DNA from 3 places in the Streptomyces sp. NPDC047453 genome. Region 1 is predicted to be linked to each of the others. Evidence: riboswitches for the same ligand, from Rfam matches in the RefSeq annotation. Region 1 holds a riboswitch; each other region holds the start of a gene.
The links. A riboswitch is a leader RNA that binds a small molecule or an ion and turns the genes downstream of it on or off. The one in region 1 is predicted to bind cyclic di-AMP.

Region 1 (11,082 bases):
TGGCCAGCTCGACCAGGTCCCGCAGGCCGGGGCTGATCACGTGGCGCAGGTCGACGGGGCGGCGCATGGGTGGCGGGACGTCCTTTCTGACGCGAGGGTGGGGCCTGCGGGCAGCAGCGAACAGTGCGCTCGGGCTGCTGCCCGCAGGCATGGAAGGTCCAGCCCAGGGACGGGCGAGAGTGGGAGATGCCGGGACGGCCGGCGGAGGGGGCGGTCCTACAAGGCGGAGTGGAGTGCGGTTGCCATGGGCAGGCCGATGCCGAGTCGAGTCTTGAGCTGGGCCGCCGTGATGGGCTCGCCGTGCTCGGCGTGGTGGGACGTGGCGATGGAGCGCGCTTCGATCAGCAGAGGCTCAGGCACCTTGACCGCAGGTGAGGCAGGAGCCGGGGTGGTGAGCGGGGCGACCGGGGCCAGGGCTGGTTTCGGTGCCGCAGCGGCGGCCGGGGTAGGGACGGTCTCGGGGGCCGACCCGATGTCGTTCGGCAGGGAGACAGCGGCGGCGGGGCGCGCAATGGTGTGGAAGGCGCGCAGGAGCTGAGGGCCGACGGCACCCCAGCCGAGAAGGAGCAGTGGGGCCACGGCGTCCACTGCGGCGCGGCCGTAGTGTCCGGCGACGATCGGTTCGGCGACGTTGAGGGCCAGGGTCAGCAGTCCGGAGAAGTGCATCAGTCGGGTGGCTGCCTTCATCTGGTCGGCGGGCAGGCCGCGCAGGGAGAGGTAGCGCAGGGCGACCAGCAGGCCGACCACGGACAGGTCCACCATCGGCGCGATGAGCGGTGCGATCGGGGCGGGCACGCCCAGGCGGAGGGCGAGGGACCAGACGTTGCCGAAGGAGAAGACGAACGCCAGCGCGGCAATGATGATCATCACGGCGGTGATGGTGCGCTGAGTGATCCGGTCCTCTGTCATGGGTTTTCACCTCCCTTCCGGGGTGTCGTGGACGGGCGGGGCAGCAGTTCAGGCCGCGTCAGCGTCGGGCTTGGTCAGGTTCACCTCCCCCATGCGCGGGCCGAGGACGGCTTCCAGGAGGGCGTAGGGGTTGGCAGTGAGCGTCGCGGTCTGTTCGGCGAGGCGGGCCGCCTCCGCGTCCGGCACGTAGGGGGTGCGGACGCGGGTGAAGCCGGGCTGTGACTGGTGGTTCATGGACGCGACGCCGATATAGGTGGGGTCTTGGAGGTTGATCGGGTTGGCGTCCGGCCACTCCCGGATTTCCTCGCCGAGTGCGGCCACGGCGGCTTCGGCGGTCTTCTGCGCGAAGCTCAGGCCCACGGGGCACACGTCGCGGATGAAGGTGGGGATCGCGTCGCCGGTGGACTTCTGCGTGGCGAGGATGACGAGCATCCCCACCGAGCGGCCCTTCTTCACGAGGTCTTCCACGAGTCGGGCGTTCTCGGCGGCGAGCGCGGCGAGCTTCTTCGTCTTGGGGTCGCTGCCCTTGTGGTCGCGGAAGTACGTGTGGGCTTCGTCGATCACCAACACGACCAAGGGCCAGCCCTCGGAGGGGCCGATGTCCCACATGGACTTCACCCCGAGCACCGTGCGTATCGAGGCCGAGCGGGCGCGACGCAGCTCCACCAGCTGCCGGAAGAGTTTGTTTGCCTCTTCCAGGTCATCGCCGACGAAGGCGAACATGCGCTGTACCCAGTCGGCGTAGTCGCCTTCGTGCGCAGCCGACACCTTGCCGTCCGCACAGGCGAACTGCACAGCAGACGAGGGCGCCCAGTCTGACAGAAGCCGATTGATCAGGCTGGTCTTGCCGAAGCCAGGCAGGCCGGCCACGGTCACGCCAGGCACCTGCGTCAGGTCCACGGCCACCGGCTGTGCGTACTCGTCTACGCCGAGGTCCCAACGGGCCTTCTCGTCTGGTACTTCACCCGTCGGGTGGTGCTCGGTGGGGAACTTCAGCGGATCCAGGCGGACACCACGGATGACGACCTGCCCCGGCTTGTCCTGGGTGACCGCGACCCGCGTACACCTCCAGGCGTCCGCCAGATGAGGGGCCGCCTTCTGGAACTGTTCCAGACCCACGCGGGGCAGGCAGCTCGCCCGTGCGATCACTCCGTAAGCGTCATGTGTGACTTTCAAGGCAGGGATGAGTACCCGGGGCTTGATGGGCTTGCCGTTCGTGTTCGCCAGCGAGGCCAGCGCGGTCGGGGTCTTGTCCGTGACAGACAGCTTGAGCATCGGCGCGAGCCGCTTCCAGCCCCACCGCACACGTACGGCCTGCCGGATCGACTGCCGGGTCATGGCGTCGGCGCGCAGGTAGCGGACTACCCACCACACGGTCCATCCCACGAGCACCGCCAGCGCCAGGTCGACCACGAGAGGGCCGTAGTCGAAGGTCCCTTCTGCCGGGTCGTTCGGACCCTTCATATGTCGTTCTCCATCGGGGTGTAGAGGAAGGCCGCGAGGGCCGATTCGAGGGCTGTCCGATCCGCCGGGGCGTCGAGGCGGGGGTAGCCGTAGCCGACGAGCACGGCCGCTACCGAGTTCACGAGCGATTCGGTGAACCGGGCATCCGGTCCGGCGTGAGGCAGCGGGTAGCTGCGCTCAGCGCCGAACCGGAGAGATGTGCTGCTCACGCCTCAGTGGCCGGGGCCACCAGGTCCAAGCGGTCCACGCGGTAGGCGATGCCGTCCGAGAGCGATCCGTTGAAGATCCGCGCCCACGGGGTGGCGAACAGCTCCACCGGCATGACCGGGATACCGGGCCGGAGGCCGTTGGGGAGACCCGTCTCCGGAACGGTGATCTTCAGTGCCTCAGCGCGGTCCTCCTCCATGAAGAAGAGGGTGACCGTGTAGAGCTTCGCGCCGGTCTCACGGTCAGTGGCGAACTGCGTCTTCTCCTGATCCGCGTACTTCGGCACCGGCAGGGTTCCGACCATGAACGACGAGGTGGGGAGCAGGCCAACACGAATGCGTGCCATGGGAGTTGCTTCCTTTCGGTTGCGCTCCGCCAGGCGGCGGGGCGTGATCACCATTGAACATAGCTGACCTAGCAGTGTCAAGTGAGTGTGGTGAGCTAGGTGTCAACTTAGATAGGCCACCTATGTCAGTGGGGTGTGCTAGGGCTGCTAAGGATCGATACCCTTGGGCCATGAGCCCCGCGCCAGAGAGCAAGCAGGACCGCCGGCCGCCGTACCAGCACGCTGCCGACGAGCTTCGGCGCGACATCTTGCAGGGGCGGATCAAACCGGGCGAGCAGATGCCGTCCATTCGCGAGCTACAGGAACGCTTCGGCGTGGCCAACATGACCGCGAGGGGCGCGCTCAACGTGTTGCGAGACGAGGGCTTGATCTACACGATCCACGGCCGGGGCAGTTTCGTCGCAGACCACGACGCCGCTGGCGAGTTCTCGGTGGGCTATACCCCGCCGGCTTGGTACCTGGCTAAGGAGGGCAAGACGCCCAGCCAGGCAGAACAAGGAGAGGGAAGGCCCGACGACACCGAAGCCGCCAGGGCCACCCTCGCTGAAATGCTCACTGCACTACGTGATGAGATCCGTGTCCTCAGCGCTGAGCATCAGGAGCTGCGGCGCGAGGTCGAGGAGCTGAAGTCTCGGCAGTCGAAGTCGCAGTCTTGAGCCGGGCCACGTCCTCTCGCAACACTCTGGTCTCCCTGGTGAGGCGGCCGACCATGGCCTTCATTTCCTCGATCAGCGCAGCCACCTGATCCGCATCCCCGACGTGAATGCTGGTCAACCCCTCTTCGTTGTCCGGTATGTGCTCGGTCATGTCTTCCCGCCCGCCGCCGTGCCGTCGTTACGTACCGCGCTTGCTCCAACCGCCGGGGCCTGTCCACGGCATTGGGATGTCTCTCGCTGCTCGACCACCGCCCTGCCCTGCGTGCTGTTCAGAGTTTCTTTACTGGATCAAGGCGGCCCGCCTGCGGCGGTCCGCGCGCGCTGGCGGCCACGGGCCGCCGCCGCTCCCTGTCTCCGCCACCGCTCCGGCGGCCCCCAGCCACTCAGCGCGCAACACCGCCAAGACGGACAGCCAGAGCAGGAAGCAACCCGGCCAGCCCGAGCACCAGGACCAGGTCGAGACGCGTGGCGAGCAACCGCACCGTCCCACCGCCCTCCGTTCTGCAAGCGGAGGCCAGAGGCAGAGCTAAGCGCCGGGCGTCCGTCGACAACGCGCAGGCCAGAAGGGGCGCGGTCTGCGACGAATTCAGGAAGCGTGGCTGAGGCCGGTATGGGGTCGCTGGAGACACACGTGACGGGTGCTCGTTCGGCGCACCCGCCGCCGTGGCTGACTTTCGGTGGTTGAGGTCAGAACTGTGGTTCCGTCGGCCGTAGTCCAAGGTCTTCCTCTCCAACTCGACAACGAAAAGCCAGGGTTGTAGCCGCACCCGCATTCGGGCACGCCGACCGCCCCGGTACCATCGGCACCGGGGTCCTGATCAGGGCTTCCACGACCGGACCACCCGGGATGCTGTCCAGGCTGAGGGGTGGTCCGGTCTCTTGTTGTCGGCCTCCGCCGCCCGGGGAACGTTCGGCGGAAGGGGCTTCGGGATCAGCTCAGGGCTTTGCCCAGCTCGTAGATCGTTGGTCGATCCTCCGGGGCGTGGCTGAGCATCGCGTCGATCAGCTCGCCCAGCTCACCGGGCACCCTCACGGGCCGCTGCCGACCATTCGCCACTGCCTCTCTCTGCACGCGGCGCGGTGCGTCGTCGGGGTACTCGACCGCTCGCCAACCTGTGGCGGAGATGAGCAGAGAGGCGCCGAGTGCGTAGACGTCGGCTGCCTGCGTCGGCTCGGCTTCTCCGGTTGCCAGCACGTTACGCGCGATCTCCGGTGCCTCGTAGTGGACGAGGCAGCCGCGGAACGGGAAGTCGTACCCCACGGGTACGTGCCCGCCTCGGGCAAGGGCGAGGTCGATGAGATGGGTCCGCTCCGGCCCGATGATGAAGTGGGCGGGCTGCACATCACCGTGCGCCCAGCCCTTGGCATGGAGTTCTGCCAGCGCTTCGACGCATCCCAGCGCCACGCTGGTGTGCGGCTTGATGGACGAGTCTCGCTTACGGCAGGGTTCCCACAACCTGTACAGGTCCGGCCCCTCGTGCCACGGCTGGAAATTCCAGGTTCCGCGCTCCCACTCGCCGTAGGCGATGTCGTCAAGGCTGAGGCGATAGAGAACGGCGCCCTCGCGTGCGGGGGCGAGCGCAGTCCAGGGCTGCGCAGGCCAGTCGTCCGTGGCTTCGATCGGGTAACCGAGCTTCACGGCGTATCGGCCCCGGTGGCTCTCCACCTCCCAGACCGTGGAGCCTCGGCGGTTGATGACCAGGTGCTGTGCCGTGGGCATGAGTGCGTCGAGCACCGCGATCGGCAGTTCAGGGGTTTGGCCGGACAAGGTCGCTTCTCCCTCCTGGCGAGCGCGGCCGACCATGTGCAGAGGCCGGCCGCGTCGCTGTTGTCGTGTGCTACGCCTGGCCGTACGGTCGGCCGCAGTCCGAGTCGCACTGCGCGAGGGTCTCACCGTTCACGGTCCAGAGGTCGTCGAAGACCATGAACCCGGCGGCCTTCATGGCCAGGGCCGAAGCGGCGACCTTCTCCGGGTCGCGGCCACCGCCACCCGGCTTCGGGTTGTGGTGCAGGAAGCGGCCCGCGTACTGCTCGCAGAGTTCGGCGTACTCCTTCGTGTGCAGGATGAGCGCGTGCAGGCCGAGGTCCACGTCGTCCGAGGGGACCATGGTGACGGTGGCGGTGGCCGCCGTCACCAGGAAGGCGACCGCCTGATCCGCGATCCGCTCGGCACGCTCGGCCGACTGCCCGTCGTGGACGACCACGAAGTGGGCGAGGCTCTCGAACAGCTCCTCACCAGCCACCGCGCGACCGGTCCTCTGATCGTTCGCTGTTGCCGTCATGCGAGTACTCCTCGTGTGTAGCGGTGCGTGGCACTTACCGCCCGCATGGGTCGCCGAGCCCGGCTCATGGACGACTAGGACGCGGGCTTGGATGGCCAGTCCCGAACGGGGACGGGGAAGCCGGGAAACTGGCACCCGGTCGGGGCGGCCGGTCTACTGGCCGATGGCGAGAGCCATGCCGATCACCAGGCCGCAGGACCCGCTGATCATGATGATGAACAGGACACCCGCGTACCGGCCGATGGCGCGCATCACAGCCCACCCCGACTGTTGCCGTTCTTGACGGCCAGGCGTGCGCTCAGTTCCTCCCGCGCACTCAGCGCCACCACGTTGTCCGGCACGGCATCCCACTCCGTGCCGCCACCAATCGGCCTTATCTGCACACGGCCGCCGACCTCACCCATGACGACGCCGATACGTCCCCTGGCGCTGTCCTTCGCCAGTTCACCGATGCCTGGTCTGGTCTGCTGTTTGCTCGCCATGCAAGGAGCATCGCGATCCGGAGACCGGCGCCGAAAGGTCAGGCTGATTACCCAACTTGGGTAACATCGCGGCAAGTAGAGAACCAGCGACGTTGCGTAGCCCTCGCAGTGTGGGAGCTTGCCCGATGCCCGACGCCGACCGGCCGCAGGAACTGCCAGCCAGGCTGCTCACGGATCCCGAGATGATCAACGCATGCCGGGGACGGGACTTCGCCCAAGTCTTCCGGCTGGTGAAGACCAGGGCGGGCATCTACCCATCAATGATCGCCAGACGGTGCGATTTGACGCCCAGCCGAGTCGGCGAAGTCATCGCAGGCCGACGCCAGTTACTCCACATGGATGTCATTGAGCGCATCGCGGATGGCTTGCGCATCCCAGGGGACATGCTTGGGCTCGCCCGGCGGCCTTGGGAGACTCCCCAGGCTCTCGTAGTCACCGAGCGCGAGGCGCCTCAGCAGCCGGAGCCGGAGAAACAGACCCCGGACTCTTTGCCAGGTCCGGACGTGGACAGCATCCTGGCGCTGGCCACCCGAACGAGCTTGAGCGCAGCCACACTCGAGGCCTTCCGGTCGTCTATCGAGGACTACTGGCGACGCGACAACCAGCACGGCGGTGAGGCTCTGAGGCCGGCCATCGTCGGCCAGCTCCGATATGTGGTCGGGCTACTGAAGGAGAGCCGACCGCCGTCCATCCAGAACGGGTTGTACGGAATCGCGGCCGAGCTGGCGCGCCTCACCGGCTGGACCTACTTCGACGCCCGTCAGTACAACCAGGCCCGTGCGTACTTCACCGAAGCCCTGCACCTGGCCAAGGAAATCGACGACCGTCAGTTCATGGCCAACGTCCTTGCCTGCATGAGTTTGCAGGCCACGTACCAGGACAAGCCCGCGGACTCACTCGCACTCGTGACCGCCGCCCAGGACCAGGCCCGCTCAGCCCTCGGCACCACCCCACGCGTCCTGTCCATGCTGTCCATGCGCGAAGCCTTCGCTCATGCCACCCTCGGCAACCGGGATTCCACGCACCGGGCTATCGGGGAAGCACACCGCCATTTCGAGCAGATCCACGCGAGAGACCCGGACCCGTCATGGGTGGCCTACTTCGACGAGCCGAAGCTCATCGTGGACACGGGCATCGCCCACGGCAGACTGGGCGAAGCAGCAACTGCCGAACCATTGATCGCGGATGCTCTGCGGCGGGAGGACCGCACCAACCAGCGCGGCCGCGCGTTTCACGCGTTCTGGCTTGCTCGTACGCAGTTGGACCAAGGCAAGCTTGATCAGGCGTGCCACACCGCCACGCAAGCGCTGGAGCCTGCGTCGGCGGTGGCCTCCGAGCGGGTGTCCGGCCATCTCAGGGAGTTCTACGACCAGTTGGCACCACACAGGCAAGAGCCCGTAGCCCTGGCCTTCGAGGCGAGGCTACGGGCCCTCCTCCCACCGGTCAGCGGATCGCTTCATCCATGAGCAGGTACAGCAGACCCACGAGCGATCCACTGCTCACGATCTCCCGGCGGTCGATCATCCCTCGCACCTCCGAGAGGGGGATCCACTCGATGCGGTCGGACTCGTTCTTTTCCGTGGGCGGCCCGGCGTAGGTGGCGCCATCCGCGCGGAAGACGTGGTGCTGTGAATCGGTGATGCCGTTGGCCGGCTCGGCGTAGATCAGGGGCTTGATGGGACCAGGGCGCCAGCCCGTCTCTTCCAGGACCTCGCGGGCCGCTGCCTCTTCCGGGGTCTCGCCGTCCTCGACCAGGCCCATGGGCAACTCCCAGGCCCACGAGTCCGTGATGAAGCGGTGACGCCACATCATCAGGACTTCTTGACGATCATTCACCACGGCGGCTACGGCCAGGTGTCGGAGGCGAACGACGTGGTACTCCCACCTGCGCCCATCAGGCTGCTGGACGTCGACCAGACACAGATTCACCCACTTGTTGGTGTAGATCTGTCGCTCACCGTGGGTCTTCCACTCCATACCTGCGGCCCCTCTCGATCGGTCTCCAGGATCTCAGACCGTCCCGGAGACGGACGCAGCTCTTGAGCGTGATCACGTCCTCGCCCAGGATCCGTCACTCACCGGCTTGGTCGGGCTGTCCACCCGAGCGAGGAGAGAGGTGACTAACCCCACAAATTCTTGATCGGTTGGGATTTTCGGACATTCGTGAGCCAAGCTCCATGTCTGACGACAAGCCCCCACCGACGTAGGTGGGGCGGTCTGGGCGTGCGCCGAGTCCTGCCGACGCCTGGATGCCAACGCGACGTATGGCGAGGCAGGAACGGAGGACCCAAGCACGACGGGTCGCTGGAACGGTCACGCCACGACCGGTCTGAGCACCCTTGGGGTGAAGCCGCGGCAAGGCAACGCGGCCGGGCAACTTCGCCAGCCCGAATCCGACAGGTCATCCCTTCGTAGGCGGCAGACGAAGGGTTGCGCATGAGTGCGCCGCAGAACACCCCGCAGTTTCCCGTTCCTCACCAGTCCCCGAGGAACAAGAAGACCGATTCCTTGATCGCGGTCCTGATCGCGATCATCATTGGAATCTTTGCGGGCGTCCTCCATCGGACCATGGAGGATGTGTCGTACTACGAGGCCATTAAGACAGCGGGCGGAACGGCCGTTGGACTCGCGGTTCTCTTCTTCATGATCTTGGGCTACATCTGGCCCTGATCAGCAAGTTCATCACGGAGACCCCGTGAGAGAACGTTGACGAACGTGGATGAGACCCTGGCGCACAGGCCGGGGTCTCTCTGCTGGTGTGCCTCGGTGTGTCCCTGTCGACCTCAGCCACGCTACTGGGCTGTCGAACGAGAGAAACGGCCTCGGCCGGCCTGCGACAACCGCCCGTGAGCCATCAGCTTGGGAAGCTCAGGTGGTCTACGGCTTCCCTGCTCTACTACGCTTGTGCTTGATCGTGGGGGTCTGATCGGAGGGGAGAACAGCGGACTATGGGGCGTCCCTTCTGGGTCAATCTGGATGATGCATGGAATCGCCTATTGCGCGGCCGCGGACGCTCTGAGATACCTGACATCATCAATTGGGCAGACATAGATGCGTCATGGGGTGACGTCCGTCGCGCCGTAATTGATTCCTTGCAAAGTGGCCAAGTCGGACCTGAATATGTCGAAGTTCTAGACCTACCGAAGAATGCGGTAGCAGTACGCCCAATCTCGCGACTTTCAGTGCATGACCGACTCGTCTATGACACGCTGATCTTTTCTATTGCTGAACTAGTCGAAAAACAACTACACGATAGCGTCTACAGCGCAAGGTGGGGGGAAAACGGTAAGTCCTTTTGGAAACCGATCGATTCGTGGGTGGCCATGCAAAAGCGTGGTGTCAAGATGATCAGCAAGACACCGTTTCAGCTAGCCCGCACGGATGTTGTCTCTTTCTATGAGCACATTGACGTAGGCGCCCTCGCAGTGGACATTCAATCAGCAGGGGCAAACCCATGGGTTACCGACAGATTGATTTCCTGGCTCCGCATGTTTCAGTCGTCTAGTCGCGCATGGGGGATACCTCAGGGACCGGATGCCTCGGCGATTCTAGCGAACCTCTACATGTTGCCAGTAGATGAGTTCGTACATCGCGCCAATTTCAAGTACCTGCGGTATTCCGACGACATGATGATATTTGACACAGAGCGCGAATCCTTGCGTGACGCCCTTTTGGAAGTAAATTCCATTCTGCGGTCGCGTCGCCTATCCATGTCGATGACGAAAACTGATATCTACGACCCGGTATCCGCTGTATCCCAGCTAGAGAGCCTGGAAAAAGACGCAATTGCTTACGGACTCAGAATCGGTGAAGTAGGAGCAGAAGAAAGACTCTATAAGCTATTCCTGGCGGCGACCGAGGATGAACAGAATGATCGAGACGTCAAGTTCTCTCTTTTTCGCATGGGAAACCATAGCGACGATCGAGCAATTCCCTGGGTATTGCGTAACCTAAAAGAAAGTCACCACTTAGCAAGCGAGCTCATTCGATATCTGGAATGCTTCCCGAATCGACTTTCAGCTACTACTAGGGCCTATGTATCGGCTATGCAGCGCGCAGCTGGCCATCAGTACGACAGTTTGGAACAGCGGCTACTGCAAGCAGCTGCACGGCTAAGCATCAATTCCACGGAAATCCGCGATTTGGCTTGGAGTATATTGGGGGACAAGAATAAGTCGAGCCTACCGCGCGAGTTCGCTGCCCGTTACCTAGGAAGAGTAAGTACCATCGCTGACGGGCAGCTCCTGCGACGCGAGTTTGAGAATGAGGCGAACGTGAACGTAAGGCGCGCCCTCCTCGTTGCGATGTATGAAGCGAGATCCGTATCCCGCCCGCTTCTAGAGGCTCTAGCCGGCTCTCGGTCGCAACTCACATGGGTTAGTCGATACCTGCTCGGAAATCCGCTAGTGCCACTACCGCGATAGGAGTTCCCGTGCTGCGGCTTATCATCTACTTCCTGCTTGCCGTCGCCTCTGGGGTAGCTAGCTTCTTTATCACTAACTCGACCGTTGTCAATATGACGACTGGTCTCAGCATGGGGTTGGCGGTTCCGGCCGTTGAGCAGATCATGCAAAACCGGGAAAAATTGCGGACCCTTTGGTATTCGCTCCGCTACCGGAAGCAGTCTGTGCGGATTTCCACCTCGTACCTGTTCAAGATTTATGTGGACGGCAAGTATCTTTTGATTCGCGGCTCTCGGTGGCGTAATCAGTTTCAGCCGGTTGGCGGGGTCCATA
Region 2 (11,082 bases), on a different contig from region 1:
CCGGGCCTTCAGCCGCCGGATCTCCCGCACCGCCTCCTCGCTCAGCCCGCCGCGCGGATACCGCAACGGGTCGATCAGCTCGATGAACCGCCGCCCCAGGTCCTCGTCCCCGGCCACCGGCTCGGCCCGCAGCAGCGCCTGGGACTCCCACACCAGCGACCACCGCCGGTAGTACGCCTCGTACGACTTGAGCGTGCGCACCAGCGGCCCGGACTTCCCCTCGGGCCGCAGATCCGCGTCGACCAGCAGCGGCGGATCCGCGCTCGGGATCTGGAGCAGCCGCCGCGTCTCGGCGACCACCCGGGCCGCGGCCTCGGCGGCCTCCCGCTCGTCGGCGCCCTCCCACGGCTCGTGCACGAACAGCACGTCCGCGTCCGAGCCGTAGCCCAGCTCGTGTCCGCCGAACCGCCCCATACCGATGATCGCGAACCGGGTCGGCAGAGTGTCCCCCCATCCCTTGCGCACGACCGCCCGCAGGGTGCCGGCGAGCGTCGCCGCCGTCAGGTCGGACACCGCGCCGCCCACCTGGTCCACGAGCGCGCCCTGGTCGGCCTCGGCTGGCCGGGTCTCGGTGCCGTAGGAGCCGACGATGTCGGCGGCGGCCGTGCGGAACAGCTCCCGCCGCCGTACGCCGCGCGCCGCCGTGACGCCCTGCTCGGGGGTCTCGGCGCGGCGGACGGCGGCGAGGACCTCCTGCTCCAGCTGGGCGCGGCCGCGCGGTTCGAGGCCGCCCGCGTCGCCGTCGCCCAGCAGTGCCACGGCCTCCGGCGCGCGCATCAGCAGGTCGGGCGCGAGCCGCCCGGCCGACAGCACCCGGGCGAGGTTCTCGGCGGCGGCCCCCTCGTCCCGCAGCAGCCGCAGATACCAGGGGGTCTTGCCGAGCGCGTCCGACACCTTGCGGAAGTTCAGCAGCCCGGCGTCCGGATCGGCGGAGTCCGCGAACCACCCCAGCAGCACGGGCAGCAGGGTCCGCTGGATGGCCGCCTTCCTGGTGACGCCGGAGGCCAGCGCCTCCAGATGCCGCAGCGCGGCCGCCGGATCGGCGTACCCGAGCGCGACCAGCCGCTCCCGCGCGGCCTCCGGCCTCAACCTGGCCTCGCCGGGGCCGAGTTGGGCGACCGCGTCGAGCAACGGCCGGTAGAACAGCTTCTCGTGCAGCCGGCGTACGACACTGGTGTGCCGTTTCCACTCACGGGTCAGCTCGGTGATCGGGTCGCTGCGCAGGCCGAGCGACCGTCCGAGCCGGCGCAGATCGGCCTCGTCCTCGGGGACGAGGTGGGTGCGCCGCAGCCGGAACAGCTGGATGCGGTGCTCCAGGGAGCGCAGGAACCGGTAGGCGTCGTCGAGTTGCACGGCGTCCACACGGCCTACGTACCCTCCGGCGGCCAGTGCCTGCAACGCGTCGAGGGTGGAGCCGCTGCGCAGCGACGGGTCGGTCCGCCCGTGCACCAACTGAAGCAGCTGCACGGCGAATTCGACGTCGCGCAGGCCGCCCGGCCCGAGCTTCAGCTCGCGCTCGACCTCGCCCACGGGGATGGTCTCGACCACGCGGCGGCGCATCTTCTGCACGTCGGCGACGAAGTTCTCGCGCTCGGCGGCCTGCCAGACCAGCGGGCCGAGCGCGGCGATGTACTGGCCGCCCAGTTCCAGGTCGCCGGCCACCGGGCGGGCCTTGAGCAGCGCCTGGAACTCCCAGGTCTTGGCCCATCGCTGGTAGTAGGCGACATGGCTGCTGAGGGTGCGCACCAGCGGCCCGTTGCGGCCCTCGGGCCGCAGGTTGGCGTCGACCGGCCAGATCGAGCCCTCCACGGTCGTCTCGGAGCAGATCCGCATCATGTGCGAGGCGAGCGCGGTCGCGGCGCGCAGAGCCTTGACCTCGTCGGCGCCGTCCGCGGCCTCACCGACGAAGATCACGTCGACATCGGAGACGTAGTTGAGTTCGTGGCCGCCGCACTTGCCCATCGCGATCACCGCGAGCCGGCACAGCGCGTCGTCCTCGGGCGCGGCGGCCCGCGCGAGCCGGAGCGCGGCGCGCAGAGTGGCAGTGGCGAGGTCGGCCAGCTCGGCGGCGGTCTCGGCGACATCCGTGGTGCCGCACACGTCGCGGGCGGCGATGGACAGCAGGCAGCGCCGGTAGGCGACGCGGAGCGCGACCGGATCGCCGGCCTCGGCGAGCCCGTGCTCGAACTCCTCCACGCCCGGGTGCAGGTCGCGCGGCTCGTAGGTGACCAGCGCCCGCCAGTCGCCTGCGTGCCGGGCGAGGTGGTCGCCGAGGGCGGTGGAGGCGCCGAGCACGCCGAGCAGCCGGTCGCGCAGCGGTTTGGCCGCTATCAGCGTGTCGAGCAGCTCGCGGCGGGCCTTGGACTCCGGCTGAGCCTCCAGCAGCCGGACCAGCCCGCCCAGCGCGAGATCCGGGTCGGCTGTGGCGCCCAGCGCCTCCAGCAGCACCGGATCGTCCCTCAGCGGCGCGAGCTCCGGCCCGTCCAGCAGCCGCTCTGCGTCCGAGGCATGGATGAAGCCGTGCCGCAGCAGCCGCGTGAAGGTACTGCTCCTGCGCCCCGGCGCCGTCATCCCGGCCTCCCGTCGGATCAAGCCCGTCCTGGCCAGAGCCTATCCGGACTCCCGGTCCTGAGCCCTGACGGCGGTCCCGTTTTCCGCGCCGGTCGGAGGTCGTCGGGGAGCTCCGGAAACGGGGACACCCGCCGCCCACCGCACGTACGGTCCGACGGTCCCGAAAACATCGGAGTGCAGCCAACCGTATGCGTACCGTGAAAGTCACGAAAACGTAGCGGACATATCACGCACCAACCTTCACAGCAGTCACAAGCGTTGGCTAGCGTGCCCGGCGGGCACCCCGTACCCCCGCCGGCGAACAACGCCGGGACGGGTGGCCTGCGCCGAATCCGGTGCGCCTCACGGCAGCCGGAGCCGGGGACCCACTCATCCCTGGGGTGAATCGGTCCCGTTCGCGTGTCCCCCACAGCGCGCACGGGACGGTAGGGCAGCCCTTCCGACCACCCGCCCGAACCCGACAGCTAACCCGGTAGGCGGTCTATGGAAGGAGGCGCCACCCTTGGCGTCGCACCGCAAAGCCCGGACCACGGCCACCCGGATCGCCGGACTGCGCACGTCCCCGGCCCTCGGTCTGACGACCGCGGCCCTCACCTCCGTGGCGCTGCTGTCCCAGACGGCGAACGCCGCGCCCGCGCAGCCCCGGAAGCCCAGCCTCGAAGAGGTGCAGAAGAGAGTCGACGACCTCTACCACCAGGCCGGAGTGGCCACCGAGAAGTACAACGAGGCCAAGGAGAAGACCGCCACGCAGCGCACACGCGTGAACGGCCTCCTCGACGACGTGGCGAAGCGCACGGCGAAGCTGAACGAGGCGCGGCGCGAGCTCGGCATGTTCGCCGCCGCCCAGTACCGCACGGGCGGGATGTCCGGCACCGCGACGCTGCTGCTCGCGAAGGATCCCCAGCAGTACTTCGACCAGGACCATCTGATGAGACAGCTCACCGAGCGCCAGAAGAAGGCCGTCGACGACTACCAGACCGCGCAGCTCGCGACGACGAAGAAGCGCACCGAGGCGACGAAGATCCTGGAGTCGCTGACAACCTCGCAGGACGATCTGAGGACCAGCAAGCTCGACGTCCAGACGAAGCTCAGCGAGGCGCGCCATCTGCTGTCGACGCTGACCGCCGAGGAGAAGGCGCGACTGGCGGCGATCGAGAAGAAGAAGCAGGAGATCGCCCGGCAGAAGGCCGCGGAGCTGGCCCGCCGGCAGGCGGCGGAGGAGGCGGCGGCGGCCGCGCAGAAGCGCAAGGAGGAGCAGGCGGCCAAGAGCTCCGACGCGAAGGCGAGCAGCGGAACGGGCACGAGCTCGGGATCGAGCACGGGCTCGGGCACGGGTACGGGCGGGGGCACGAGCACGGATGCCGGATCGAGCACCGGCTATGCCGCCAAGGCCGCCAAGGTCCTCGACTTCGCGCGGGCCCAGATCGGCAAGCCGTACGTGTGGGGCGCGACCGGCCCCGGTTCGTACGACTGCTCCGGGCTCACGCTGGCCGCCTGGAAGTCCGCCGGAATCTCGCTGCCGCGCACCACCTGGAGCCAGGTGGAGGCCGGCACGACCGTCCCCGTCTCCGAGGCCAAACCCGGCGACCTGGTCTTCTTCTACAACGACATCAGCCACGTCGGGATCTACATCGGCAACGGCATGATGATCCACGCGCCGCGCCCGGGCACGAACGTCCGCGAGGAGTCGATCTACTACATGCCGATCCACAGCGTCGTCCGCCCCGCGTAACGCGCGCCGGACACCCCGGTGCCGGCACCGGCATCGGACATGAAAGGGCCCGCACCGGGGGGTGCGGGCCCTTTCATGGGACGGCGCCACGCAGGTCCAGGGCACCACGATGAAGATGTCGGCCACGGTGACCAGCGGTGCCAGTGGGTACGCAGGTGCAGGCCACGCCGGGCACCACGTCGGTCGTCGCCCTCGTACGGCATGTCAGGCCCTCCGCCGCACGCGGGAGCAGAGCGTGAACACGGCCATGGCGACCACCAGCCCCGCCGCGGTCGCCGTGGTGTCGGCGAGCAGCCGGTCCAGATGAGGTCGCAGCCGGTCGACCGAGGTGAACACCACGACCGAGCCGGAGACCGTGGCCACCAGACCGGCGCCCCAGTGACGGTGCCTGTCGTAGAACCACCGGCCCAGCACCATCACCGGTGGTGCGGCCACCGGGAACTGCCGCTCGTCGAGCAACTCCAGAGCGGCCCACGTGAGGGCGAGCACCACCACGCACCCCGCCGCCACCCTGGCCGCCTCGGCCCACATCACCGGCCGGTCCCCGCTCACCACGACGCCTTCCGCCCTCCCCCTCCGCGCCGTCGTGCCCACGGCGTCCCGCCGACGGCAATTGAGCCACACCCGTCCCTCCACGCGCCATACCGTTCCCCAGCACGATCAGCGGTCGCGGCAAGCACGGCGATGAGCAATGGGCTCAGGACGCGCCCTGAAGCTGGCTCTCCAGCTGGGAGACCTCCACCGACTCGTTGGCGGACGGTGTCGCCGACGGGATCGGCTTGTCATAGTCGGACAGGGTGAAGGTCAGATCGGTGCCGTTGCCCTTCTGGGTGCCCCCGATCAGGTATGGCTTGCCCTGCGTCGCCACGTAGTACGTGGCCGCCCTTCCGTCCACCTTCCCGGTCAGCGGGATGGCCTTCATTCCGTTGAACGTGGTCTCGGTGCCCTTCTTGACGTCCGTGAACGGCGCGACGCCGCCGAGGGGCTTCTGGAAGACCTTGATGCTGCAGACGTCGGCCAGTTTCTTGAAGATCGCGTCGTTGGTCGTGCCATGGATGTACCGGTTCTTGAAGCGCTCCGCGCCTGCTGTGCCCTCGCTGCCGGGGACCTTGGTCGTCTTCCAGAACGTAGCGTCGGGTTTCATCCATGCTTCGGTGCCGCGCTTGACGATCTGGAAGCTGCCCTGGGTGCCCATGGCTATCGAGCCGGTGCAGCCGGCCTGGTCGTACGAGAGGTCCGCCGAGCTGGGCCGATTGCCTTTCTGGGCGTCTGACCCCGTGTCCTTCAGCGCGATACGGACGGACTTGGCGCCGAGCAGGGCTTGGTGCGCCTGGTGCCGGATCTCCTTCGGTGACTTGTCCGCGATGCCGTTGCCACCGTTGCCGTCCGATGAGTAGCCGGAGATGAGGAGAAGGATCGCGTGCGTCGTGGCGGGTGCGGCCTGGGCGGCGGCGCCGCCGCCCAGGAGCGCCCCTGCGGCGGTTACGGTGATGGCCGCGACCTTGGCGATCCTCTTACGCGTTCGAAACACGGCACCGTCCTTCTTTCGGTGGATGAGCCTCACTCCGGATCGGTGAGGTCGTGTTTCGAGTAAGCCCGAACGGGTCATGCGTCGTCACGCCACTGAATGCCGTGACTTGACACCCGCAAATGATCTTGAGGTGGGATGTGAACCCACCGTGACTGAGCCACGACGGTTTTCAAGACCGGCCGACGATCGCGCCCGACTTGGCCCGTGACCTGGACGTTTTCAATCAGCGCGAGACCAGCCAGTGGCGTCCTGGACAGAGGATGGCCAGGACGCCACTCACTGCAGACGTCAGCCCCGGGAGGCCCTACGACGCCGCAGCACCAGGTAACCGCCCGCGGCCACCAGTGCTGCCGCGACACCCGACAGCAGGCCCACCGGGGCGCTGCTACCGGTCTCGGCCAGATCACCGGCCAGATCGCCGCCGCCCTGCGCGGACGAGGAGGCGGCAGCGGACGGGGCCGCCCCGCCCTCGCCGGAGGAGGCACTCGGCGCCGCGGTCGCACCGGCCGGGCCCGAAGGCGAGGACGACTCCGACGAGGAGTCACTCGGCGCGGTCGCATCGGCCGGGCTCGAAGGCGAGGACGACTCCGACGAGGAGGGCGGCACCGAGGCGGACGGCGTCGTACCGCCACCACCGCCCTCGGAGCCCTTGCAGTCCGTCCAGAACATCTTGTGCTTGGCGGCCCCCTTCTCGCCGTCGAAGTTCCAGAACAGCTTGTAGTGCCCGTCGGGCAGGGACAGGTCCGCCGTACGGCCGTGGCCCTCGGCATCCAGGGTGATGGCTCCGGACTTCACGGTCTCGCCCTTGGTGGCGGCGGTCGGGGCCCAGGCCTCGATGTGCCAGTCGACCTTCTGGACCGCGTCGAAGCCGAAGGCGTCGAGGTAGAAGGTGCAGACGTGCGGTTCGTTGCGGCGCAGCTCTTCGCCTGTCTTGGCGTCGTGGATCTTCACCGTGCCGTTGTCACCGGGAGCGGTGGCGTGCGCGGCGGGCATGGCGAGGGCGGAGAGGGCCAGGGCGCCGGAGACGGCGGCCACGGTGGCTCGTATACGCATGCGTTCCTCAGGTGGAGAAAGGGGCCAGGCGCCGGTCGCTCCTCGCGGTTCACCTTCGGCGCGAGGCCCAATGATCATGGAGTCTGTTTGACTCACGTGATCAGATCCCTCACCGGTGGGGTTGGTTGTACGGGAATTTGAAGTTTCTGTGAGCGCCTGTCAGTCGCCGTGGCGGCGCCCATCCTGGGCTTCTTGTGGAAGTGTTCGACCGCCGCCTTCGCGCGGGAGCACGCTCACGAGTTGTCCGATCTTGTGCGGAACGAGCAATGGCTGAGACCGGAACTGAGACCGCGGCGCCCGTAGCGTGCCAGTGACCTCCGGGGAGGGCTCGGCATTCCGCTCGTACCGCTGTCGATCTTCGCCTTCTTCCGCTCCGTCATGGGGGATATGGGCACGACGGATGGCGAGGAGGGCGACGTCGTCGCCGAGGCGTCCGCCGGTGTGGGCGAGCAGGTCGCGTTCGATGTGGTCGAGCAGCGCCTCGGGAGGGTGGTCGGTCCACTGGGCTGCGCGTTCCGCGAACGGGTAGAAGACGTCGTTGTGGTCACGGGCTTCGATGACACCGTCGGTGTACAGGAGCAGCGTGTCCCCAGGGCCGAAGGGCAGGACATCCACGACGTGGTTGTCGGGATCCGTGACGCCGACGCCAAGTGGGGGCCCGGGGTGGAGGCGGGGCACGTGGACGGTGTTGTCCGGGCTGAGCAGCAGGGGTGGCGGGTGACCGCAGCTGGTCATGCGGACCAGGGGCTCGGCGTCGGCGATCTCGACCAGAAGAGCGGTCACGAAGCGTTCCCCCGCCTCGCCCTCCGGTTCGAAGTCGGCGAGGTGGCGGGTCATGCTCCGTTCCAGGGAGGCAGCCAGGTCGGGCAGGGAGGCGTGCTGGTGTGCGGCCTCGCGGAAGGCGCCGAGCAGGAGGGCGGCCTCGCCCAGGGCGGGCAGGCCCTTGCCCCGCACGTCGCCGATCATCACGCGGACCGCGCTGCCGGTGCGGGCGGCGGCATACAGGTCGCCGCCGATCTCGGCCTCCTCCTCGGCAGCCAGATAAACACAGGCGAGCCGCAGCGGGCCGAGCCGGCTCGGCAGCGGCCACATCACCACCTGCTGGGCGGCCTCGGCGACCGACCGGACCCGGGCCATCTGGCGTGCGTGCCGGTCGCGCACCGCACACAGGACCACGATCAACGAGGTGATCGCCGCGATGGCAATCACCTCCACCACCACGTTCCGCGTAGACAGCGTTCCGGTGCGCCAGCCGCTGACCGCTTCGCCCGCCATGGCCAGGACCCCGATGCCGCCCGTCGTCCAGGGGCCCGCAAACCACGCGGTGAGCGTGGGCGCGACCACCAGCAGGGGGCTGAGAACGATGGTTGGCCCAGTCGCGATGTCCGCGGCAGTGATCACAACGATGAGGACAACAGGGATGAACAACAGCGGGTGGCTCGGCTGCCACGGCTGCCCGAGACCCACACGTCCCTGCCTGGAGCCCACGCCTTCCACACTGCACCGCTACCGTGGCTAGCGCCACGACGGCTTTCAAGAGCATCAAGGTGTCGCGCTCGAAACCCCATCTGACCTGGCCGAAGACACTTTTTCTGAAACATGCTCACCGACTTGCGCGACCAGGTCTTCAAGGCCATCGACCGCCTGCCCACCGTTGCCGTCGTGGCTGGGCGAGTTCATCCGGGGTGTCATGCGTCAGCGGCACCGCGAGGACGTCGGTGCGGGTACCGAGATGCCGGGCGGCCAGTTCGCTGAACCTGTCGGCGATGGTCGGGAAGGTGTCGTAGTCCAGGGGCGGTGAGACGCCGTGGGGCCGACGGTTCGCGACCGTCGACCCCGTCCGCCGGATGGGCGGGAAACCCGCCCCGACCTGTGCCTACAGCACCGGCAGATGCTTCTTCAGCTCGAACGCCGTGACCTCCGAGCGGTACTCGTGCCACTCGGCGCGCTTGTTGCGGAGGAAGAAGTCGAAGACGTGCTCGCCGAGGGTGTCGGCGACCAGGTCGCTGTTCTCCATCAGGGTCAGGGCCTCGCCGAGGTTCTGCGGGAGCGGTTCGATGCCCATCGCGCGGCGTTCGGCGTTGGACAGGGCCCAGACGTCGTCCTCGGCACCCGGAGGGAGCTCGTAGCCCTCCTCGATGCCCTTCAGGCCGGCGGCCAGGAGGACGGCGTAGGCCAGATAGGGGTTGGCGCCGGAGTCGAGGGAGCGGACCTCCACGCGGGCGGAGCCGGTCTTGCCGGGCTTGTACATCGGGACGCGGACCAGGGCCGAGCGGTTGTTGTGGCCCCAGCAGATGTACGAGGGGGCCTCGCCGCCGGCGCCCGCGGTGCGCTCGGAGCCGCCCCAGATGCGCTTGTAGGAGTTCACCCACTGGTTGGTGACCGCGGAGATCTCGGCGGCGTGGCGGAGGAGGCCGGCGATGAAGGAGCGGCCCACCTTCGAGAGCTGGTACTCGGCGCCGGACTCGTAGAAGGCGTTCCGGTCGCCCTCGAACAGCGACAGGTGCGAGTGCATGCCGGAGCCGGGGAACTCCGAGAAGGGCTTGGGCATGAACGTGGCCTGAAGGCCCTGCTCGAGCGCGACCTGCTTCATGACCAGGCGGAACGTCATGATGTTGTCCGCGGTGGACAGGGCGTCGGCGTAGCGCAGGTCGATCTCCTGCTGGCCCGGGGCGCCCTCGTGGTGGGAGAACTCCACCGAGATGCCCATCGACTCCAGCATGGTGATCGCCTGACGGCGGAAGTCCATGCCGATGGCCTGCGGAGTGTGGTCGAAGTAGCCGGAGTTGTCCGCGGGCGTGGGGCGGGAGCCGTCCAGCGGGCGGTTCTTGAGCAGGAAGAACTCGATCTCGGGGTGGGTGTAGAAGGTGAAGCCGAGGTCGGAGGTGCGGGCCAGGGCGCGCTTGAGGACGTAGCGCGGGTCGGCGAAGGAGGGGGAGCCGTCCGGCATGAGGATGTCGCAGAACATGCGGGCCGTACCGGGGGCCTCGGCGCGCCAGGGCAGGATCTGGAAGGTGGACGGGTCGGGCTTGGCGATCATGTCGGACTCGTAGACCCGGGCGAAGCCCTCGATGGCGGAGCCGTCGAAGCCGATGCCCTCGTCGAAGGCCTGCTCCAGCTCGGCGGGCGCGACGGCCACGGACTTGAGGAAGCCGAGCACGTCCGTGAACCACAGGCGTACGAACCGGATGTCGCGCTCCTCCAACGTCCGGAGCACGAACTCCTGCTGCTTGTCCATCTTCCGCTTCCCCATCCTTGCTGGTCAGGCCGCCTGTGTTCGGTGTCACGGGAGACCGTCGGGCACCTGAGCATCCCACCACGGCCGCGTTTCACACGTGTTGCGGAGCCCGGTCGCCCGGCCGTCGTGCCGGGGCGCTCGCCCCGCGTACGGCAGGCGTACCGCTCTGTCGCCCATCTTGCCCGCTCGCACCGTCATCCGTAATGGCCGAACCGTCACCCACGTGACCGACGACACGCCTCCATAAATTGCATCTCAAATGCAAGTTTCAATACCGTTTTGATCAGTCGAGCGATCGAGCCCATCCGATCGAGTCATCGAGGAGTCACCATGCTGTCCGAGCAGTCAGCAGTCACCGTCCGCGCCACCCTCCCCGCCGTCGGCGCGGCGATCGGCCAGGTCACCGAGCGCTTCTACGCCAGACTGTTCGACGCCCACCCCGAGCTGCTGCGTGATCTGTTCAACCGCGGCAACCAGGCCGCCGGCACGCAGCGGCAGGCCCTGGCCGGCTCCATCGCCGCCTTCGCCACCTACCTGGTGGAGAACCCGGACCAGCGCCCCGACCTGATGCTCCAGCGCATCGCCCACAAGCACGCTTCCCTGGGGGTGACGCCGGAGCAGTACCCGGTCGTCCACGAGCACCTGTTCGCGGCCATCGCCGAGGTGCTCGGCGAGGCGGTGACCCCGGAGGTCGCCGCCGCCTGGACCGAGGTCTACTGGCTGATGGCCAACGCCCTCATCGCCATCGAGAAGCGCCTGTACGAGCAGAGCGAGCAGCGCGGCTGGCGCGAGTGGGAGGTCGTGGAGCGGATCGAGGAGACCGCGGACGTGGCCACCTTCAAGCTGCGCCCCGCCGACGACGCCCCGGTGCCCGGCTACCGCGCCGGCCAGTACGTCTCGGTCGGCGTCGAGCTCCCCGACGGGGCCCGCCAGATCCGCCAGTACAGCCTGACCGCG
Region 3 (8,402 bases), on a different contig from region 1:
GCCCCACGCCGGTCTGCGCGGGCTTCAGCACGGCCACCGACCGCCCGGCCGCGACGGCCGCAGCGGCGACGGCGGCCGTCGCCACCGTCTTGCCGACCTCCGTGCCCGTTCCCGTGATCACCAGTACCGGCATCTCAGCCCTCCCGCGCCGCCGCGCACACCGCGCGCGCGACCCGTGCCACGTCCACGTCACCGGTGACGTACGGCGGCATCGTGTACACCAGGTCACGGAACGGCCGCAGCCACACGCCCTCGCGCACGGCCGCCCGGGTGGCCGCCGCCATGTCCACCGCGTGGTCGAGCTGGACCACTCCGATGGCACCCAGGACCCGTACGTCCCGCACACCGGGCAACTCCGCCGCCGGAGCCAGTCCGTCCCGCAGGCCCGCCTCGATCCGCTTGACCTCCGCGAGCCAGTCCTGGCCGAGCAACAGCCCGATCGACGCGCACGCCACGGCCGCCGCCAGCGGGTTGCCCATGAACGTCGGCCCATGCGCCAGCACCGGCACCTCGCCCCGCGAGATCCCGTCCGCCACCCGCGCCGTGCACAGCGTCGCCGCCATCGTCAGATAGCCGCCGGTCAGCGCCTTGCCCACGCACATCACGTCCGGCGTCACGGCGGCGTGCTCCGCCGCGAACAGGGCGCCGGTGCGCCCGAACCCGGTCGCGATCTCGTCGAACACCAGGAGCACGTCGTGCGCGTCGCACACCTCGCGCAGCACCCGCAGATAGGCGGGGGAGTGGAAGCGCATCCCACCCGCGCCCTGGACCACGGGTTCGACGATCACGGCGGCCAGTTCGCCGGCGTGCCGTTCGACCGTCTCCCGCAGATGGTCGGCGTACGCCTCCTCGTACTCGGCCGGCGGCGCGTCCGCGAAGACCTGGCGCGGCAGCACCCCGGTCCACAGCTCGTGCATCCCGCCCTCGGGGTCGCACACGGACATCGGCTGCCAGGTGTCCCCGTGGTAGCCGCCCCGCCAGGTCAGCAGCCGCCGCTTGTCCGGGCGGCCGAGCGAGCGCCAGTACTGAAGGCACATCTTCACCGCGACCTCGACCGACACCGAACCGGAGTCGGAGAGGAACACATGCTCGAGGCCCTCTGGTGACATGTCGACAAGGAGCTTCGCGAGCCGGACGGCGGGCTCGTGCGTGAGCCCGCCGAACATCACGTGGCTCATCCGCTCCAGCTGCTCCCGTGCGGCCTCGTTCAGCACCGGGTGGTTGTAGCCGTGGATCGCCGCCCACCACGACGACATGCCGTCGACCAGTTCGCCCGAGCCGTCCGCGAGCCGCAGCCGCACCCCGCTCGCCGACTCCACGACGAGCGGTTCGTGGCGGCCGGGCATGGGTCCGTACGGGTGCCACACGTGCCGCCGGTCGAGCTCCAGCAGTTCGGGCACGCTCGGGCCGGGTGTGGTGTGCGGTTCAGGCATTGGGTGCGAGGTCCGTTCCGGCGCCCCGGCGGCGTACGGCGACGAGATCCGTACGCGGCTCGCTGCCGGTCGCGGCCGGTGCCGACGCCGTTTCCTCCGCCGGTGCCGCGGCGGAACCGCAGACCCCGCCACCCTGGTGCGACCCGCACCCCGGCCCCTCGTGCGCACAGCGGCCCGAGCCCTCGTGGGACCCGCACCCCGCGCCGTCGTGCGACCCGCACCCGCCCCCGGCCGCCACCCGGTGCTCGGGCAGCGTCACCTGGTCGGCGTCCTCCACCTCGAACCCGGCGTCCGCGATCATCTCCAGGTCGGCCTTGCCCGCCTGGCCCTCGCTCGTCAGATAGTCGCCGAGGAAGATCGAGTTGGCCAGGTGCAGCGCGAGGGGCTGCATGGTGCGCAGGTGCACCTCGCGGCCGCCCGCGATCCGCACCTCCACGTCCGGGCAGACGAACCGGACCATGGCCAGGATCCGCAGGCAGCGCTGCGGGGTCAGGTTCCACTCCTTGGCGAGCGGTGTGCCCTCGAACGGGATCAGGAAGTTCACCGGAACGGAGTCCGGGTCCAGCTCGCGCAGCGAGAAGACCACGTCGACCAGGTCCTCGTCGCTCTCGCCCATCCCGGCGATGAGCCCGGAGCAGGCGGACAGCCCGGCCGCGTGCGCCTTGTTCACCGTGTCCACCCGGTCGGCATAGGTGTGGGTGGTGGTGATGTCGCCGTACGTCGCCTCGGAGGTGTTGAGGTTGTGGTTGTAGGCGTCGGCCCCGGCCTCGCGCAGCCGTTCGGCCTGGCCGTCGGTGAGCAGTCCGAGGCAGGCGCACACCTCGACGCCCTCGTTCTGCTCCTTGATCGCCTTGATGGTGTCGGAGACCCGGTCCACGTCACGGTCGGTCGGGCCGCGCCCGCTGGCCACCAGGCAGACCCGCTTGGCGCCGCCCGCCAGCCCCGCCGCGGCGGCCCTGGAGGCGTCGTCGGGCTTGAGCCAGGTGTACTTGAGGATGTCGGCCTTCGAGCCGAGCCGCTGGGAGCAGTAGGAGCAGTCCTCGGGGCACAGGCCCGACTTGAGGTTGACGAGATAGTTGAGTTTCACCCGCCGGCCGAACCAGTGGCGGCGCACCTTCCCGGCCGCGGACACCACATCGAGCAGGTCGTCGTCCGAGGTGGCCAGTACGGCCAGAGCTTCCCCGCGGGTCGGCGACTCGCGCCGAAGCCCCTTGTCCACCAGCGTGTTCAGCAGGTTCATGAGAGCTGATCCTGTCCTACGGCCCGGTCCGCGGCCAAGGAGACTCCGCACAACGACGGGCACATCGACATGTGGGTATTGCCACATCATGGGCGGCCGGCCCTGCCGCTAGGGTCTGTCCACTGCCTACAAATGCCCCGGAGGACCCATGGCGTTCGGCTGGATCGAGGAGCAGGCGGACGCACGCCGCCGGGCCGGACTCGTACGGACCCTGCGGCCCCGCCCCGCCGACTCGCCGCTGCTCGACCTCGCCGGCAACGACTACCTGGGGCTGGCCCGCCATCCGGAGGTGACCGAGGGGGCCGCGGCCGCGGCGCGCACCTGGGGCGGCGGCTCGACCGGCTCCCGGCTGGTCACCGGCACCACCGAACTCCATGCCGAACTGGAGCACGAGCTGGCCGGTTTCTGCGGCTTCGAGGCGGCGCTGGTCTTCTCCTCCGGATACGCCGCGAACCTGGCCGCGGTCACCGCGCTCGCGCCGCACGGCTCGCTCGTCGTCTCCGACGAGGGCAACCACGCCTCGCTCATCGACGGCTGCCGGCTGGCCCGGGGCACGACGCAGGTCGTCGCGCACGCCGACCCGGACGCCGTGCGCAAGGCGCTCGGCACGCACGAGGGCCCGGCGGTGCTCGTGTCGGACACGGTGTTCTCGGTCGACGGCGACGCGGCCCCGCTGGCGGAGTTCGCCGCGGTCTGCCGGGAGCACGGTGCCGGTCTCGTCGTCGACGACGCCCACGGGCTGGGCGTCCTGGGCACCGGCGGCCGCGGCGCCGCGCACGCGGCCGGGCTGGCGGGCGCCGGCGATGTGGTCGTCACGGCCACGCTGTCGAAGTCGCTCGGCAGCCAGGGCGGAGTCGTCCTCGGGCCCGCGCGGGTGATCGACCACCTGGTCAACGCGGCCCGGACGTTCATCTTCGACACCGGTCTCGCCCCCGCGGCCGCGGGGGCCGCCCTCGCGGCGCTGCGACTGCTGCGCCGCGAGCCGGAGCGGGCGGCACGCGCACGTGCCGTGGCGGCCGAACTCCACGCACGCCTGACCGCCGCGGGCCTGGAGGCGGTACGTCCGGACGCCGCGGTGGTCTCGGTGCGCGCGCCGTCCCCGGAGCGGGCCGTGCGGTGGGCGGCCGACTGCCGGGCGGCCGGGCTGGCCGTGGGCTGCTTCCGTCCTCCTTCCGTGCCCGACGGCATCTCACGGCTGAGGCTGACCGCCCGCGCGGACCTCTCCGGGGCGCAGATCGAACGCGCTGTACGGGTGATCGGTGGAACACGACCATGAGTCGGCGTGACATGGCCGGGTGTCACCGGGCGTTGACCGGATTGTCCGTCAGGTGCGGTGTGTCGCAGCCATGAAGCCTGCCCAGCTCGCGGGGGAGAAGAGCAGTGCGGGCCCGGCCGGGGCCTTGGAGTCGCGCACGGCGAGCAGCCCGGCCCACGGTCCCGTGGCGGGCCGGGCCGTCTCGACGCAGTTGTTGGCTCCCGTGCTGTAGCTGCTGCGCAGCCAGCGCACGCCGTGCAGATCGGTGCTGGAAGGTACGTGCCGAGGCGGAGCGGACATGGTGCCTCCTTAACGCGGTACGCGGTTGTGCGCCGTCAGGGGGTCTGGCGTATCCCGGCGATGAAGTCCAACGAGTCCTCGGGCGAGAGGGCGTGGAGCCGCAGGGTGTCGAAGGCCTCGGCGTAGGCCTCTAGGTCTTCTTTCCGCTCGAGGTGGAGGCTACTCGTCAAGTGGTCGAGAACCACCACGTTCAGATCAGAAGCGTTCGAAAATGAGAAGATAACGAAAGGGCCGGTGATGCCGATGTGGGCGCCGGCGGCGAACGGCAACACCTGGAGCCGTACTTGGGGCAGCCGGGCTGCTTCCGTCAGCCGCTCCAACTGCCGCCTCATCACCTCGGGCCCGCCCACCTCCCGGCGCAGCACCGCCTCGTCCAGCACCGCGTCCAGCTCCAGCGGCGGTCGCGAGCGCAGCACGTCCTGGCGGGCCAGCCGCACCTCCACCAGCGCGTCCAGCCGGTCCTCGTCGAGCCCGTCCACGGCGGCCCGGGTGACCGCGCGCGCGTACTCGGGCGTCTGGAGCAGGCCGGGGACGACCGAGGTCTCCAGGGTGCGCATCCCGCTCGCCTGCGACTCCAGGCTGATGAAGTCCCGGTAGGTCGGCGGCAGCACTCCGCGATAGGCGTGCCACCAGTGGTGCCGGTCGCCGCCGTCGTCCAGCCCCGCCAGCACCAGGAGCAACTCGCGCAGTTGGGCGTCGTGGACCGCGTACGCGTCCAGGAGTGAGCGCACATCGGCCGGTTTCACCCCGCTGGTGCCGGTCTCGATCCGGCTGACCTTCGACTGGTGCCAGCCGACCAGGCGGGCCGCCTCACCGCTGGTGAGACCCGCGCCGGTGCGCAGGGCGCGCAGTTCGGCGCCCAGCTTCCGGCGGCGCACCTCGGGACCGTGTTGCATGGGCTACTCCCTCGCTCCCTCTGAACGCTCCACGCGACCCGCTCCGGATACGGTCTGCCGTCGCAGAGTTCACCGCATTGAGCGACAGATATATGCATATCTCGGTGGATCGCCACCGAGAGCGGAGTGCTGATGGCAGTCTGACGGCGAAGCACCAGTGCGGGACCGTACTCGAATCATCCGCTCAGTGTCGGACTCCGGCCCTGTGGGAAAGGGACGACGTCGCCATGGCAGACCATCTGGAAGCATCCGTCACTCTGCCGAGCGATCCCGCCTCGGTCTGCGCGGCCCGTGCCTATGTGGCCGGCACGCTCGCGGAGTGGGGCCTGCCGCCGGCCGCGGACACCGCCGAGACGGTCCGGCTCATCGTCTCCGAACTCGCCACCAACGCCGTACAGCACACTTTCGGGCAGTCACCCACCTTCACGGTGGACCTCGTCCTCGTGCGTGACGAACGACTGCACATCGGGGTCACCGACAGCCACCCCCGGTTCCCGAAACGCCTGCCGGCCGCCGTCCAGCAGGACAACGGCCGGGGCATGGTGATCATCCGGTGGCTCACCGCCGAGTGCGGCGGCAGTCTGACCGTGCGGCCGACCCGGGAGGGCGGCAAGACGGTCTGCATCGAACTTCCGTGGACGGTTCCCGCCCGCCCGGTGGCGGCCGCGGGTCAGGAACCGTAGGAACGTGCGGTGACGACGTCGAAGCTCCGCCACCGCACCGCATTGCGGCCGGGTCAGCGCACCCGGCCATACCAGACGCTCTTCGTCCAGATCTTCTGGAGCTTCACCACGTCCCCGGTCTTCGGGGCGTGCCAGATCTTGCCCTTGCCGGCGTAGATGCCCACGTGGTACACGTTCGAGCCCGAGTGGAAGAACACCAGGTCCCCGGCTCGGCGGCTGCCCGCGGAGATGTGCCGGCTCTTGTTGTACTGCTGTGCGGCCGTGCGGGGCAGCGTCTTGCCCGCCCTTTTGAACGAGTACAGCGTGAGCCCGGAGCAGTCGAACCTCCGCGGCCCCGTGGCGCCCCACTGGTAGGGCGACCCCTGCTTGGACGCCGCGATCCGCAGCGCCGTGTTCGCGGTCGTCGCGGCCGAGGCCTCGGAGGCCACACCCGGGACCACGATCGAGCCGCTCACGGCGGCCAGGGTCAGAGCCGAGGCCGTGCCGGCCCGGGCCATCAGCGACGGGACACGATTGAGCGCAGTCATGCGCAACCCTTCGTCAGCCGCCTGTGAAGGATGACCTGTCGGATTCGGGCTGGCGAAGTTGCCCGGCCGCGTTGCTGCGGCTTCACCCCAAGGGCTGCTCGGACCGGCCATGGCGTGACCGTTCCGGCGACCCGTCGTGCTTGGGTCCTCCACTCCTGCCGATCCACTCCTGTCGACCGGTCATCCGGGCGGCGGCAGGACTCGGCGTCCGCCCGGACCGCCCCGCCGTTGTGGCGGGGGCTTGTCGTCAGACAGGGATCTTCACCTACGGATGTCCGAAAATCCCAATGGAACCGCGTGTTTGTGTTGTTACTCACCACGCGCCCGTTCGGGTGGACACCCTCGCGATCGAACGGCTGCCCCCTCCCGCGACGACCCCCGGACCAGCACCGGAACACCTCATTCCGCCATCCGGGGAGGCGTGTTGCGCAACTGCGGCGGTCCCGAAAAGGGAGCTGAACCTACACCGAAAGGCGGTCGGTCATTCGGGGTGATTTCACCCCGTGTCCAGACAGACGGGCTCCTTCACCCGCCGAGACCGCGGCTGTGGATGACGTCAACTTCCGCAGTCGGGCGGCAGGGTGACACGGGCCGTGCGCCGCTCGCCGTCCAGCACTCGCAGCGCCCGGGCCAGAGTGTCCGCGTGCAGCTCGGTCTCGCCCCGCCGGTGCATCAGTGCCAGCGTGTCCCGCAGCTCCATCGCCCTGCCGACGAGCGCCTGGGCGGCCCTCAGGGCCCGGTAGGTGTCTCCGGGCCGGCCCGGGTTGACGCGGCCCAGCAAGTCGGCCGCCTCCAGGTAACGGTCGATCAGCTCCGCCTCGGCGCGGGTCAGTGCCGGCAGGGGCGGCAGCTCGGGTGGCAGCATCGGCGGCTCACCCCGCGTCCGGCGCGGTACGCGTGCCCCCGCGGGTCTGGGCGATTCGGTCAATCAATCCATATTTCAGGGCCTCTTGTGCGTCCAGCACCTGCTCCCGCTCCAGGTCGGTCCGCACCTGCCGGGCGGACCGCCCGGTGCTCCGCGCGAGCAGTTCCTCCAGGCGGGCGCGCACCCGTGTCAGCTCGTCCGCCTGGATCGCCAGGTCGGACGCCTGGCCCTCGACCGGCTCGGGCAGCGACGGCTGCCGCAGCACCACGCGGGGGCCGGGCAGCGCGTACCGCTTGCCCGGGGTGCCCGCGGCCAGTAGTACCGCCGCTGACGCGACGGCCTGGCCCAGGCAGATCGTCTCCACGTCGCAGCACACGTACCGCATCGTGTCGTGGACGGCCAGCATCGCGCTGAACGAGCCGCCGGGGGAGTTGATGTAGAGCGAGATGTCCCGGTCGGGCGTCCGGTGCTCCAGGTGGACGAACTGCGCGATGACGTCGTTCGCCGCGGTGTCGTCGATGGGTGTGCCGAGGAGGACGATCCGCTCCTCGAGCAGTTTCGCGTACGGATCCAGGGACCGCCGGCCGGCGCTGGTGATCTCGGTGAACTCCGGCAGGACGTAGCGGGCGGACGGTCGCGTCATGGCGCACCCCTCCATGCGGCGGTGCCGTCTCCGGTCGGAGCGGCCTCTGTAAAAAATGTACAGGACGTACGTAAGTCGCGGCGAGCTTTCCGGGGCCGGGTGCGGGAACGGCCTCGGGTCGTGCACGGCGTCCTCCGGGGTGAAGCTGGAAGCACGGGCGCTCGACGACCCAGGGGACTGGTCATGGTGTTCTTCGCGATGTCCGAGCGGCACCCTCTCCCGCCGCTCTCCGCCACCGATCCGGTGCTCGAGCACGAGCGGCTGCACCAGGAGATCGAGCAGCTCCAGCGGGCCCTGACCTCGCACGCGGTCATCGACCAGGCGATCGGCGCCGTGGTGACCTTCGGGCAGATCCCGCCGGAGGACGCCTGGCAGGTCCTGCGGGAGGTCTCCCAGCGGTCCAACACCAAGCTGCGCACGGTGGCCGAGCACGTGCTGAAGTTCGCCCAGGGCGGTGCTCTGCCCGACATCGAGCTGGAGCAGCTGAGGCGGGCGCTGGGGCGGTACTCCGCACGCTTCTGCGGTGAGCGGTCGCAGCCCTGAGAGCGGCGTGAACGCCC

Region 2: linked by a shared signal. The riboswitch ahead of ABZ818_RS01935 (NlpC/P60 family protein) and the one ahead of ABZ818_RS09670 (hypothetical protein) in region 1 are both predicted to bind cyclic di-AMP.
Region 3: linked by a shared signal. The riboswitch ahead of ABZ818_RS16310 (C40 family peptidase) and the one ahead of ABZ818_RS09670 (hypothetical protein) in region 1 are both predicted to bind cyclic di-AMP.

Annotation. Positions count from the first base shown of each region.
Region 1 covers NZ_JBEYTS010000007.1:169,580-180,661, reverse strand. Annotated here, with positions in the region: gene ABZ818_RS09725 (replication initiator) at 1-67, opposite strand, end outside; gene ABZ818_RS09720 (DUF2637 domain-containing protein) at 217-909, opposite strand; gene ABZ818_RS09715 (FtsK/SpoIIIE domain-containing protein) at 958-2,373, opposite strand; gene ABZ818_RS09710 (hypothetical protein) at 2,370-2,495, opposite strand; gene ABZ818_RS09705 (hypothetical protein) at 2,579-2,926, opposite strand; gene ABZ818_RS09700 (GntR family transcriptional regulator) at 3,097-3,582, shown strand; gene ABZ818_RS09695 (protein kinase) at 4,514-5,350, opposite strand; gene ABZ818_RS09690 (hypothetical protein) at 5,421-5,864, opposite strand; gene ABZ818_RS09685 (hypothetical protein) at 6,116-6,346, opposite strand; gene ABZ818_RS09680 (helix-turn-helix transcriptional regulator) at 6,472-7,812, shown strand; gene ABZ818_RS09675 (NUDIX hydrolase) at 7,790-8,323, opposite strand; cyclic di-AMP (ydaO/yuaA leader) riboswitch at 8,563-8,779, shown strand; gene ABZ818_RS09670 (hypothetical protein) at 8,783-9,016, shown strand; gene ABZ818_RS09665 (RNA-directed DNA polymerase) at 9,295-10,770, shown strand; gene ABZ818_RS09660 (hypothetical protein) at 10,779-11,082, shown strand, end outside.
Region 2 covers NZ_JBEYTS010000001.1:421,630-432,711, reverse strand. Annotated here, with positions in the region: gene ABZ818_RS01940 (bifunctional [glutamine synthetase] adenylyltransferase/[glutamine synthetase]-adenylyl-L-tyrosine phosphorylase) at 1-2,571, opposite strand, end outside; cyclic di-AMP (ydaO/yuaA leader) riboswitch at 2,886-3,066, shown strand; gene ABZ818_RS01935 (NlpC/P60 family protein) at 3,074-4,303, shown strand; gene ABZ818_RS01930 (hypothetical protein) at 4,508-4,855, opposite strand; gene ABZ818_RS01925 (hypothetical protein) at 5,001-5,834, opposite strand; gene ABZ818_RS01920 (LPXTG cell wall anchor domain-containing protein) at 6,123-6,827, opposite strand; gene ABZ818_RS01915 (PP2C family protein-serine/threonine phosphatase) at 7,047-8,288, opposite strand; gene glnA (type I glutamate--ammonia ligase) at 8,764-10,125, opposite strand; gene ABZ818_RS01905 (globin domain-containing protein) at 10,456-11,082, shown strand, end outside.
Region 3 covers NZ_JBEYTS010000015.1:50,864-59,265, reverse strand. Annotated here, with positions in the region: gene bioD (dethiobiotin synthase) at 1-133, opposite strand, end outside; gene ABZ818_RS16340 (adenosylmethionine--8-amino-7-oxononanoate transaminase) at 135-1,433, opposite strand; gene bioB (biotin synthase BioB) at 1,426-2,673, opposite strand; gene ABZ818_RS16330 (8-amino-7-oxononanoate synthase) at 2,822-3,949, shown strand; gene ABZ818_RS16325 (DUF397 domain-containing protein) at 3,998-4,228, opposite strand; gene ABZ818_RS16320 (helix-turn-helix transcriptional regulator) at 4,264-5,124, opposite strand; gene ABZ818_RS16315 (ATP-binding protein) at 5,352-5,807, shown strand; gene ABZ818_RS16310 (C40 family peptidase) at 5,861-6,334, opposite strand; cyclic di-AMP (ydaO/yuaA leader) riboswitch at 6,338-6,551, opposite strand; gene ABZ818_RS16305 (hypothetical protein) at 6,891-7,199, opposite strand; gene ABZ818_RS16300 (ATP-dependent Clp protease proteolytic subunit) at 7,207-7,842, opposite strand; gene ABZ818_RS16295 (ANTAR domain-containing protein) at 8,026-8,385, shown strand.